DNA from 4 places in the Vibrio sp. YIC-376 genome. Region 1 is predicted to be linked to each of the others. Evidence: predicted binding sites of a transcription regulator. Region 1 holds the regulator's gene; each other region holds the start of a gene.

What was found. Region 1 encodes PurR, which represses purine synthesis genes. Its sites were predicted from a motif close to TNANGNAAACGTTTNCNTNA; they were not measured.
Region 2: WJM94_RS18385 (uracil-xanthine permease family protein) is a predicted target of PurR. The motif match lies at 1,755-1,774, and genes of this name have one in related genera.
Region 3: ihfA (integration host factor subunit alpha) is a predicted target of PurR. The motif match lies at 1,299-1,318, and genes of this name have one in related genera.
Region 4: WJM94_RS10765 (NupC/NupG family nucleoside CNT transporter) is a predicted target of PurR. The motif match lies at 1,769-1,788, and genes of this name have one in related genera.

Annotation. Positions count from the first base shown of each region.
Region 1 is NZ_JBBWFK010000011.1:30,255-33,469, forward strand. Features, by position in the region: gene torD (molecular chaperone TorD) at 208-855, shown strand; gene purR (HTH-type transcriptional repressor PurR) at 1,290-2,294, shown strand; cyclic di-GMP riboswitch class I at 2,563-2,652, shown strand; gene WJM94_RS18685 (TfoX/Sxy family DNA transformation protein) at 2,769-3,215, shown strand, end outside.
Region 2 is NZ_JBBWFK010000010.1:118,590-121,804, forward strand. Features, by position in the region: gene envZ (two-component system sensor histidine kinase EnvZ) at 1-129, shown strand, start outside; gene WJM94_RS18385 (uracil-xanthine permease family protein) at 207-1,592, opposite strand; gene recG (ATP-dependent DNA helicase RecG) at 1,815-3,215, opposite strand, start outside.
Region 3 is NZ_JBBWFK010000001.1:291,063-294,277, reverse strand. Features, by position in the region: gene WJM94_RS01290 (phosphoribosylglycinamide formyltransferase) at 1-764, shown strand, start outside; gene ihfA (integration host factor subunit alpha) at 883-1,179, opposite strand; gene WJM94_RS01280 (AEC family transporter) at 1,713-2,591, shown strand; gene WJM94_RS01275 (LacI family DNA-binding transcriptional regulator) at 2,824-3,215, opposite strand, start outside.
Region 4 is NZ_JBBWFK010000004.1:374,308-377,522, reverse strand. Features, by position in the region: gene folD (bifunctional methylenetetrahydrofolate dehydrogenase/methenyltetrahydrofolate cyclohydrolase FolD) at 1-353, shown strand, start outside; gene WJM94_RS10765 (NupC/NupG family nucleoside CNT transporter) at 430-1,629, opposite strand; gene WJM94_RS10760 (LysR family transcriptional regulator) at 1,958-2,902, opposite strand; gene WJM94_RS10755 (lytic murein transglycosylase) at 2,977-3,215, opposite strand, start outside.

The DNA.
Region 1 (3,215 bases):
TTTCTAGTCACTGGCACATTAAAAAGCAAGATTTCACGCTTTTGTTGATTCAAAACAAGCTTGCTGAACACTGTTAATAAACAGACACATTTGGCCATAAAACATAATAGTTGTAGTTATTGCTGTTCATTTTAATTGATTACACTTAAAGGACATCCGTTATTGATTTTATGATGCTATACATAAAGCATCATTCAGGAGCCTAAAATGCAAGAAGTGAAAGCTTTTAATGAAAAACGCGCCGAAATTTACTGGTGGTTTTCTAGCTTGTTCGCCAAAGAACTGACAGACAAAGAACTGGAAGCTTACCACAGTGTTGAAATTCGTAGCTTTTTAGCTGGCTTAGGTGAAAATGAATCGCTAAAACCTTCCGTTGATGCCCTGGTAGATGCACTGAACCGCTTGCAAGATCGTGAAGACGCTCAGCTCGAACTCGCTGCTGACTTTTGTGAACTGTTCTTAAAAACAGAAAAGTATGGCGCTCTGCCTTACGCTTCTATGTACATTGGTGAAACCGGTTTGCTTAATGATAAGCCAGCGGAGGAAATGGAGAAGTTGATGGCTGAGTTCGGTGTACAAGTGGACGACAAACTCAACGAACCTGCCGATCACTTAGCAGTAGAACTCGATTTTTTAGGAAACATGATCATCCGTTCCAACGAGTTTGAACAGGAAAAGCATATGGAAGAAGCTTTCTCAAAACAAAATGACTTCATTGTGCATCAACTCTTATCGTGGCTGCCACAATTCGCAGCGAAATGTAAGCAGCTGGATGATTTCGGCTTCTACGCGAACGTCGCGCAACTATTAATTGCATTTTGTAAACTGGACAGTACTTACCTTCTTGGTGAATAATTGCCGCCAATTATTGGGAGCCTGTTTTTAGGCTCCCCATTTTTATTCGTTTGCCCCTAATCTAGTTCCAATCGCTTGCTTTTTTTTGCAATCAAAATGTGACTTCAAAGACACAAAACTGCTGCTGAAATTATTGCCAGCCAGTCTACATAGGGCTAAAATGTGAACGCAAACGATTAAATATGATTTTTATGTAAACCGCTGAAATAAAGCGGTTTTTGTGTTTTCTTAATAGGTTGACGATCTCTTCTTCGTGCAGTCGAAAAAGGTAGGACAACTCAACCGTATTGCTACAAACCTTCTACCGATTTCGGAGCTATCACTGCTAATCATACTCAGCATCAACGTTTTAGTTGCGCTAAGTTTACAAAAAGCATTCAGCAAAAGGTTTTATACTCCACGGTATATTAGTAGCTCGATACAGGACACCATTTATGGCCACTATAAAAGACGTTGCTCGATTAGCCGGCGTTTCTACTACTACAGTCTCGCACGTTATCAACAAAACACGTTTTGTTGCAGAAGCAACTCAAGAAAAAGTAATGAAAGCTGTTGATGAGCTTAATTACGCGCCGAGTGCAGTTGCTCGTAGTTTGAAATGTAACTCAACTCGTACCATCGGTATGTTGGTAACTCAATCTACTAACCTATTCTTCTCAGAAGTCATCGATGGTGTTGAAAGCTACTGTTATCGTCAAGGTTACACTCTTATTTTATGTAATACCGGCGGTATCTACGAAAAGCAAAGAGATTACATTCGCATGCTGGCTGAAAAGCGTGTTGATGGCATCCTGGTTATGTGTTCAGACCTAACGGAAGAGCTAAAAGAGATGCTTGACCGTCACGCTGACATTCCAAAAGTAGTCATGGATTGGGGTCCAGAAAGCTCTCAAGCAGACAAAATCATGGATAACTCAGAAGAAGGTGGCTATATCGCAACCAAGTATCTGATTGACAACGGTCATACTGATATTGCCTGCTTAAGTGGTCACTTTGAAAAGCTAGCGTGCCAAGAACGTATTATGGGCTTCCGCCGTGCAATGGCAGAAGCGAACATACCTGTAAACGAAGATTGGATTCTTGAAGGTAACTTTGAGTGCGATACGGCTGTTCTCGTTGCAGACAAAATTACAGCAATGGAACAACGTCCAACAGCAGTATTCTGTTTCAATGACACAATGGCATTGGGCTTAATGAGCCGATTACAACAAAATGGCATTAAGATCCCCGACGATGTTTCCGTGATTGGTTACGACAATATCGAGTTGGCCGAATACTTTTCTCCACCACTCACGACGATTCACCAACCGAAACGTCGTGTCGGTAAAAATGCATTCGAAATTCTACTGGAACGAATTAAAGACAAAGAACACGAAAAACGCATTTTTGAAATGCAGCCAGAACTGGTCGTTCGAAATACAGTGAAGAAACTCAATTAATTGACATTAAGCGCTCTCCGGAGCGCTTATTTTTCGTCTCAACATAAGCCTTATACTCAATATCATCAGCGATCAAAAAGTTAAATATTAGGTAAGTTGCTGTTTTATTTGTGCGTAATACTTTTCTTACAACCATACCTTTCATTAAAAAACCCTTGCCTCACAAATGCATCACGACGCATAATTTTAATGAATTTTCCTGAACCAATATCACACTTTATTAGCTAAAATGTGATGTTAATTCAAGAGACGAAGTATTCTCGACATGTCACGCACAGGGCAAACCATCCGAAAGGGTGGGACGCAAAGCTTCCGGCCTGAACCATTTGATTAAATGGAAGGTAGCGGGGTTACCGATGGCAAATATGCATATGATGAGTTTACCCTATAATGACATTGTTTCTGCATGTATTTGCTATTCTCTCGGACCTGACTTTTGGTGGCGTAATGTTAATTACACCGAGATAACACATCATGGATAAACCGATACTCAAAGATTCTATGAAGCTATTTGAGGCACTTGGTACAATCAAGTCGCGCTCAATGTTTGGTGGCTTTGGACTTTTCGCTGATGAGACGATGTTTGCACTAGTTGTGAATGATCAACTTCATATACGAGCAGACCAACAAACTTCATCTAATTTCGAGACGCAAGGACTCAAACCCTACGTTTATAAAAAGCGAGGGTTTCCGGTCGTTACTAAATACTACGCGATTTCCAACGATTTATGGGAATCAAACGAGCGTTTGATAGAAGTAGCAAAGCAGTCGTTAGCACAAGCCAAATTAGAAAAAAAGCAACAAGCCAGTAGTAAACCTAACAGATTGAAAGATTTGCCTAACCTAAGGCTGGCTACTGAACGAATGCTAAAAAAAGCTGGTATTGAATCAGTAGAACAGCTAGAAGAGGAAGGAGCACTA
Region 2 (3,215 bases), on a different contig from region 1:
GGTAGCGAAGGTACTGGTTTGGGTCTGGCGATAGTTAAGCGTATCGTCAGCCAGCATTCAGGTTCGGTTGTGATGCGCAATCGCAGTGAAGGCGGTTTAATCGCTCAAATCAGCTTCCCAACCAAGTAAATCACCTAACCTGACTACAAATTAAAAAGGCCAACCTAAGTTTCTAGGTTGGCCTTTTGTCTTATCCTATGATCAGTTTAGGATTCTTTGACTTCTTGAGTAGCTGACTCTTCTTCCAGTTTTTCAGGCAATAACAAGTTCAAGATGATTGCTGTGATACCACCGGCAGCCACACCTGTTGAGAAGATGCTCTTAATAAACTCAGGCATGAATTGTAGAATTTCAGGCTTCTGAGCAATACCCAGGCCCATAGAGAAGGACAGCGCCATGATAAGAATGGCACGACGGTCTAGATCCACACGAGAGATAATACGCACACCTGCAGCCGCAATCGTACCGAACATGACGATGGTTGCGCCGCCAAGTACAGGTTCAGGAATCAGCTGTACGAAGCTTGCCACGCCTGGGAATAAGCCAAGTAAAACCAGCATAGCAGCGATGAAGTAGCCTACGTAACGGCTTGCCACGCCCGTCAGCATGATGATGCCGTTGTTTTGGCTGAAGGTAGAGTTAGGGAAACTGTTAAAGATGGCTGCGATAGCGGAGTTCAGGCCGTCAGCCAACACACCACCTTTAATGCGTTTCATGTAAACTGGGCCTTTGACTGGCTCGCCTGATACTTCTGACGTTGCAGTAATATCACCAATGGCTTCCAGCGCAGTAATGAAGAAAATCAGTACCAGCGGGATAAATAGCGACCAGTCAAAAGCTAAGCCATATTGCATTGGAATTGGTAGCGCAACCAGATTGGTTTCACTCAGCGCTGATGTGTCTACCATACCCATAAAGTAGGCCATCACGTAACCAACCAGCATGGCAATAACAATAGAAGCAACGCGAATATACGGGTTATTTGAACGGTTCAGAATCACTATCAGGCCAAGAACGGTACCAGCCAGAGCCAGTTTATCCAGGCTGCCGAACGTGCCGTCACCCATTGCAGCATAGCCACCGCCCATCGAGACTAAACCGACTTGAATCAGCGTCAGGCCAATTAATGTCACTACGATACCCGAAACCAGTGGGGTGATAATACGGCGCGCGTATTCAAGGACACGTGAAAGCAGAATTTCGGCGAATGAGGCCACCAGAATGGTGCCAAAAATCGCTGCCATCATGGTGTTGATGTCAGCGCCGCCAGCTTTTAATGACAAACCAGCACCGATAATTGGGCCTAAAAAGTTAAAGCTTGTGCCTTGCACAGACAGTAATCCAGAGCCTACCGGACCGAAGGTACGAATCTGGATAAATGAAGAGACACCAGAAGCAAATAGAGACATGCTGATAATAGTGTTGGTCTGATCAGCCGGAACACCTAAAGATTGGCAGATGATCAATGAAGGTGTGATAACTGCGACGAACATCGCAAGCAGGTGCTGAATGGCTGCGAAAATGGTTTGTGGCAGTGGTGGGCGATCATTTAATTGATAGACCAGTTCCGAAGATCGGTTTGAAGTTGTCATGGTTTGTCTCGCTTGTCGCAATGTGTATTCCCCAGAACTCGCTGAATGGGAGCACTGGGATGAGCTGACGTTTTGATCTGTGATTGCTGTTAATCAGTGTCAACTCAGATTGGCTTGGGTAAATCCCCTAAATTTGTGCGCGATTATAGAGCGATTCACCTAAAAAGCAAACGGTTGCTTTGGGTGGCAACTTGAAAATCCGTCGATTGACCTACGTTGGACTTATGCTTTTGAATAGATGTCTCGCTCGCCTAACCAACGATCGATAATGGCAGTGGCACTAGTAGGGTAATTGTCGTGAATATGGCGTGCAATGCGCTGAACTTCGGGAATTAAACGCTGATCTCGAACCAAGTCGGCAATCTTAAAATCTGCCAGACCCGTTTGCTTGGTCCCCAACAATTCACCAGGGCCTCGGATCTCCAAATCTTTTTGCGCAATAACAAAACCGTCATTGCTTTCACGTAGTACGCCAAGACGCTTTTGCGCCGTTTTGGACAATGGAGAGTGGTAGAGCAGAACGCAGTGACTGGCGACAGAGCCGCGCCCTACGCGGCCTCTTAGCTGGTGTAGCTGAGCTAGACCGAGTCGTTCCGGGTTTTCGATAATCATCAGGCTTGAGTTTGGCACGTCTACTCCGACCTCTATCACGGTTGTTGCGACGAGCAGGTGGAGTTGGTTATTTTTAAAATCCTGCATCACGGCCTGTTTTTCAGCGGGTTTCATGCGGCCGTGAACCAAGCCAATTTTCACATCAGGCAGTTTGCGCTGTAGGTCTTCTGCGGTATCAGCGGCGGCTTGTGCCTCCAAGACTTCAGATTCATCAATTAAGGTACACACCCAGTAAGCTTGTTTACCTTCGTTAAGGCAGGCATTACGCACCCGTTCTACGATGTCGTCGCGCTTTGTATCTGGAATCGCCACGGTTTGAATTGGCGTTCGTCCCGGCGGTAACTCGTCAATCACTGAAGTTTCCAGGTCGGCATACGCAGTCATCGCCAACGTACGCGGAATCGGGGTTGCGGTCATGATCAACTGATGCGGATAAGCACCTTGCTTGGCGCCTTTCTCGCGCAACTCTAATCGCTGGTGGACGCCAAAACGGTGTTGCTCATCAATAATCACCAGAGCCAGATGATGGAATTCAACATGCTCCTGAAAAAGCGCGTGAGTACCCACTACCATTTGCGCTTCACCACTGGCAATGCGTGCGAGTTCCGCTTCTTTGGTTTTCCCCTTTAATTTACCAGCCAGCCAGCCTACCTGAATTCCCATGGCTTCAAACCAGTTAGCGAAGTTGATCGCGTGTTGCTCTGCAAGCAGTTCGGTTGGTGCCATCAGAGCCACCTGATAACCGTGTTCAATCGCACGAACGGCGGCCAGCGCAGCTACTAATGTTTTGCCTGACCCAACATCACCCTGAACAAGGCGCATCATCGGATGTGCTTTTTCGAGGTCGGCTTCAATCTCTTTTACCACGCGCGCCTGTGCGTTGGTTGGTGAGAATGGCAATTGGGCCAGCAACTGGTTCTTCAGCTTTTCACAAGGGGCAAGAGGCAAGGCGATATCTTGTTGCCCTTTGCTGCGTACGGCCAACATTGAGAGATTCTGTGCCAGTAGCTC
Region 3 (3,215 bases), on a different contig from region 1:
TTTTCCGTACAACAGCATTGATGCTTTTGGTACTAAGCCGTGCACCCGCATTCGCCGCAATTCCTAGTACTCCAAGTAACGAGCAAAATCGTTCCACCAGTCAAAACGAAGTTTGTTCAAAACTATTCAAACATAGCCTTAGTGGTTTGTATGGTATTCAGACTCTAGATACAAACCCAACTCAACCCTATTCGGATTTCGATATTCTTTATAGCAAAGCACATCAAGCGCAATTTGAGCTTGAAACCATCTGTAAAAGCACTGCCCTTCTCAACGACGCCCAACCCTACTTTGCCGGCGTAAAATCCAAACAACGAGCAGAAGAAAAAATTTCCCACGAACTGGACGGTCAGGTTGAGCGCATTACCGATCTGGCGCGAGCGACAATTGTGGCGGAAGATGTGGCAAGTTTAGTTTCGATATACGAAACACTGGAACGTGAAACGACGATTGTTAACGTCAAAAATCGATTTAAAAAGCCTGGCCCATCAGGTTACCGAGATTTAAACCTACTGGTTCGTCTACCTAAAACCAATCTTGTCGCAGAAGTTCAAATACATTTGAAAGCTATTGCGGATGTGAAAAACGGCCCGGAACACGACCTATATGAGAAAATTCAGAAACTTGAACGACAAGCGATAATGGAAAAACGTAGCCTGACTGAGTTTGAAATGGCATCAGTAAGAACCATGCGCAGTCAAGCGAAGAACTTGTACCAACAGGCATGGCAGCCTTACTTAACCACGCATTTAGAAGCTGCTTAGCAAAACATCTTCTCTGAAAATAATAAACCACCGCATTGCGGTGGTTTTCTTTTGTATGCCGACACTATATGCACACATAACAAATGACCACGATCAGGCCGTGATCGATTTGATTGTTTTACTGTTCTTTCTTAAGACTTTCTACGCGAGCTTTCAACTTCTGGCCCGGGCGGAAGGTAACGACACGTCGAGCAGTAATTGGAATATCTTCACCGGTTTTCGGGTTACGACCAGGTCGTTCGTTCTTGTCACGAAGATCAAAATTTCCAAAACCTGACAGTTTTACCTGTTCGCCACTTTCCAGTGCCTTACGAATTTCTTCAAAGAACACTTCCACCGTTTCCTTGGCGTCCCGTTTACTAAATCCCAATTTATCAAACAGGTTTTCTGCCAATTCGGCTTTTGTGAGCGCCATAAAACTTTCCTCAAAGCTATGTTTAACAATGCTACCTAGTGTAGCGCCAGAGCAGTTTTACCCTACCAATTCAACAACATATCGGGGTTACATCAGGAAGTGTATGACAAGCTTATGATTTTCGCCAACTTTTTTCTTTATGAATAAATGGATTACAGATGGATAAATTATTGTTAAATGCCGACATTTTAACGCTTTTTATTTAGAGAATCCTTAAATACAAATTACAAGCAGTCATATTAACCAATAAATCTTATTAATTTGGTATATAAAACTATTCAATAAATATGTCAGCTATAGACTAAATTACAAACCTCTGACATAAAACTTATCGGTATTTCAGTGATTTATATGTAACTGGATACCTAATCAAATAGTTCTGCCATATAGCTAGCAAGCGCCAGTTCTCCGTTTTAAAGCTTGATTCACCCCAAGGTTCTCGCTGTTTTACGATGACTCACCATACAAAGGTTGATAATGTGAATCTAAGTTCATTTAGTAACTAATTTTTTACCATCTATTTAAGAGCGGTCATGATAAATCAAGTCATTAATATTCTTTTTCCTGTATTTGCTCTTGTTGGCGTAGGTTATCTTGTGGGGCGTCATATCAAACCCGACTTCCGCCCAATCAATCGAATCAACATTGATGTATTTACCCCTGCTTTGGTATTTTCTTCGCTTGTCAGCATGCCGCTTGATGCTGATCAGGGGCCTCTTCTTTTCGCCGCCGTTATCGCTGTTTTAGCCCCGGGTTTACTTATGATACCTATCTGTAAAGCGACTGGGTTAACCTTTAAAGCCTGGGCGCCCCCACACATGTTTCGTAACAGTGGCAACTTAGCTATCCCTCTATTTACTTACACATTCGGAGATGTTGCGCTTTCTTCAGCGGTTTTGCTGTTTGTTGTTTCAGCTTGTTTGCATGTTAGTTTAGGGGTAATACTACTGAGTAACGGGAATCCGCTGAAGCAGATCATCAAAATGCCAATATTTTTTTCGGCTTCTCTCGCATTAGGTTTGAACTTATCGGGAATCGGGGCGTGGACTCCCTTATATGAAGCAACCGCCTTGTTAGGCCAAGCGGCTGTACCTGTCATGTTACTGTCTCTTGGTGCACAGATGTGTAACTTACGCTTGGATGGCCTAAAAATTGGTGTGACCTGTACAGTACAATCACTGGCAACGGGAGCAGTCGCGTTTGCGTTAATCTACTGGTTCATTCCACTGCCGACCATGCAGTTACAGATGATGGTACTTTTCACCATGTTACCGCCTGCCGTTATGAATTATTTATTCGCAGAGCGGCTGAATATAGAACCAATGAAAGTTGCTTCGATGGTGTTATTTGGCAATTTTTTCAGTGTCCTGACCCTGCCCTTGCTGCTCAGTTACACTTTATCGCTCTCTTAATACAAAGAGAGCCACCCTAACAGTTAGTGCCATTTACTTAACAGCAAACAGTTTATTTCAATCAACCGTCATCCTGGATAGCGACGAAGGAGCGTGATTCAGGATCTTCTATTCGAGCACTTTGTTGTCAAAGGTATTTCACTATATTCTCAGCGTGATGATACTAGATTCCTAGTCTCGCTAAGGCTCGCTGGAATGACCCTATAAGAGTCGTTAAGTTACTAGCATGACCCTAACGATAGTGTAATTTTGCAGGAAGAGTCAGATGTTCCGCTTGACGGTCTGGCGAATCAACTAGCGCAGTGACTTGCTCAAATAAGGTTTGGGCGATAAGTTCGCAATCTTGTTCAATTGAATCAATTTTTATCGGCAAACAGTCCAACATTGCTGAATTATCGAATGTGGCTATTTTTATATTTTCATTTAGCAACCGATGTTCCGTCAGATAGCGCAGAGCGCCTTCCAGAATGGAATAAGAAGCAACAAATATTCTTGTCGGTAGACGCCCAATATCTTGTTGAATCTCCTGCAACATTGCATAACCAGATTCAGGTTGATAGTCCTTATGCCTGACCATAGCCAAATCCAGCTCAATGCCAGTTGCTTGCAACGCTGCCTGATAGC
Region 4 (3,215 bases), on a different contig from region 1:
TCGTTGGCCGTCCGATGACGCTTGAGTTACTGCTGGCGGGTTGTACCACCACGACTTGTCACCGCTTCACTAAAGACTTAGAGAGCTACGTTCGTCAAGCGGACATCGTTATCGTCGCAGTAGGTAAACCAAACTTCATTCCTGGAGAATGGATCAAGAAAGGCGCAGTGGTTGTCGATGTAGGTATCAACCGTCTTGACTCCGGCAAACTGGTTGGTGACGTGGAATACGATAAAGCACGTGAAAGCGCGAGCTTCATTACTCCAGTACCTGGAGGCGTTGGCCCAATGACTGTAGCTAGCCTGATTGAAAATACGATGCTGGCTTGTGAACAGTTCCATACTGACAAGTAATTAACGGCTTTTAGATACGAAAAAGGCTCCTGAACAAGGAGCCTTTTTTCTATTTGAGCGAATGAAATATTCGTGTTTACAGACTTAAAATCACTCCTGCAATCGAAGCACTCATTAAGTTCGCCATGACACCGGCAATAATCGCGCGGAATCCATGTTTAGAAACAAAAGTACGCTTCTCTGGTACCAGAGAGCCTAAACCACCAATAAGCATTGCCATGCTTGAGATATTAGCAAAGCCACACAATGCAAACGTCACAATCGCTTGAGAGTGCGCACTTAATTGAGTTTTCACTTCCGTTAGTTGGATAAAAGCAACAAACTCGTTTACGACGATCTTATTACCAATCAGTGAACCTGCAGTATTCGCTTCTGCCCATGGCACACCAATCAGCCATGCAACAGGTGCAAACACGTAACCTAAGATTAATTCAAAGCTTAGTGGCGTTCCGATGACTTCACCAAACCAACCTAGGATGCCGTTTAGCAATGCGATCACACTAATAAACGCCAGTAAGGTACCACCTACCGCTACCGCAATACGTACACCAGCCATAGCACCATCAGCCAATGCTTCAACTACGTTCGTCGCGCGTGGTATCTCAACCTGATTAATGTCGAACTCTTCAGTTCGTTCTGTATCTTCCGGAATCAGAATTTTAGCCATCAACAACCCCGCTGGCGCAGACATAAATGCCGCCGCGATTAGGTAGTTCAGGTCAACGCCTAACGAGGCATAGCCTACCAACGTACCACCAGCAACTGAAGCCAAACCACCAGTCATGACCGCAAAGAACTGCGAATCCGTCATGTGTTTTAGGTAAGGTTTAACCATCAATGGTGCTTCAATCGTACCAACAAAGATATTCGCTGTGGCAGACAAAGACTCAGCACGGCCAATGCCTAACAGCTTTTGGATAGCGCCACCGATGAAGTTAATCATTTTTGGCATCACACCGATGTGGTAAAGACCGGCAATCAGAGAAGAGAAGAAAATGATGATACCGAGAACATTGATCGCAAAGGTGAAGCCCCCTGTCGCCAAATTACCGAATAAAAATGCGATACCTTCCTGACCATAGTTGATCAAGCTAGATACAACACTGCTCACTGAATTTAGGGCATCTCGTCCCGCTGGCACATATAAAACCAATACTGCAAACAACACTTGCAGGGCAAAAGCAAACGACACAGTTCTTAGCTTTATATTTTTTCTATTTGTAGAAAGTAGCCATGCTACGAATAGTATGGCTACGATACCAATAATTGAGTTCATAAATGGGTCCGACAGAAGGGGGATAGGAAAGGGGTCGGATTGTATAGTGGACTCAAAATGCTGCAAGTTGAGGTTGTTAACAATGTGAAAACTTCAAACGCTCAACATTTAAGCACCAAGATAAGACATTGAATTACATAATGATAAACGTTTGCTTTTTATTATTATTTCTATATGGAAAATATGTTTATGAATTTAGAAAAAATTTTGTGACGAAAATCACCTTGTATAACTCATTAACCTCAAGATTTTTAGTTCAGAGAGGATGGCTTGGTATGCAGACGCGGCAACGATTTAAATCCCGCATCTTGAAGTCATTTAAGTATCATTACTTCGGAATTGAGATATAAGGCGCTAAACGCTGATCCCAATGACAAGGAGTGCCAATTTTCTGTTTGATGAAATGAATGACCGCAGAAATTTTCTTCGGCATATGCTGTCGGCTGGGGTATACCGCATAAAACGGCATCGACTGGCTGGCTTTCCAGTCTGGCAATAATTGAATCAGCTTACCCGTTCTGAACTCATCACCCAGTAAATAAGTCGCAAGATACGCGATCCCCCACCCTGCAATGGCGGCGTCACGCACGGCTTCTGCGAGATCTACTGAATAATTCCCGGTAACTTTAACATTCAACTCTTGCTGACCTTTTGTAAACGCCCATCCTGTGTAATCACGTTCCCAGCTTCTGTATATAAGGCAGTTATGCAAAGTCAAATCATTGGGTTCGGTTGGCTTATCATGATTAAGCAAGTAATCCGGTGATGCCGCCACAACAAACTGACAGTCTGTCAGTCGCTGTGCAATGTAACCTTCAGGCAAGTGTTCATTGTTGGTCACCCACAAATCCAGCCCTTCAGCCAACATATCGACTTTGTAATCAAACAAATGCACTTCGACTTGAAGTTGAGGATAAAGCTCTCGCAACTCCTGAATGGCAGGAATGATATGTAATGTGCCGAACGATTGAGATATGCCTAAACGAACTAACCCGGCTACTTCATCTCTCTGGCTTTCCATTTCCAATGTTGCGCTGTTGACCGCCTGAACCACCTGCTCACAATGATGATAAAATGTTTTTCCCGCTTCTGTCGCTGTAAAGCTTCGAGTCGTGCGCTGAACCAGTTTGATTCCAAGCGAATCCTCTAATTGGCTAAGCTGCTTGCTCACGTGAGACACGGATACGCCGAGACTTTTTGCAGCCGCAGTGAAGCTTTTGTGTTTGATCAATACTGAAAAGATCACCATTTGTGCGGCACGTTCAGATAACACGTATTACCTCGATTTAAATGTAGGAAAAACAAAGGGCTCCGAAGAGCCCCTACAACGTAATATCTAACTACAAATTAGTATATGATTCGGTCAGCTAAATGACTGACGGCAAGCGCGAAGTAGTAAGAGCGGTTCCACTTCATTAAGACATTGTAGTTATTGTAAACCAGATACGTACGACCATTTTCGTCGTCAGGCATAATCAACCAGGCTTTGATGTCCTCATCCAATTTAGGTAATGGGCTACCATCAAATTTCGTGATGCCTAATTTGCTCCACTCTTGGAGGTACTTACCTTTCTCTTCAGCACGAC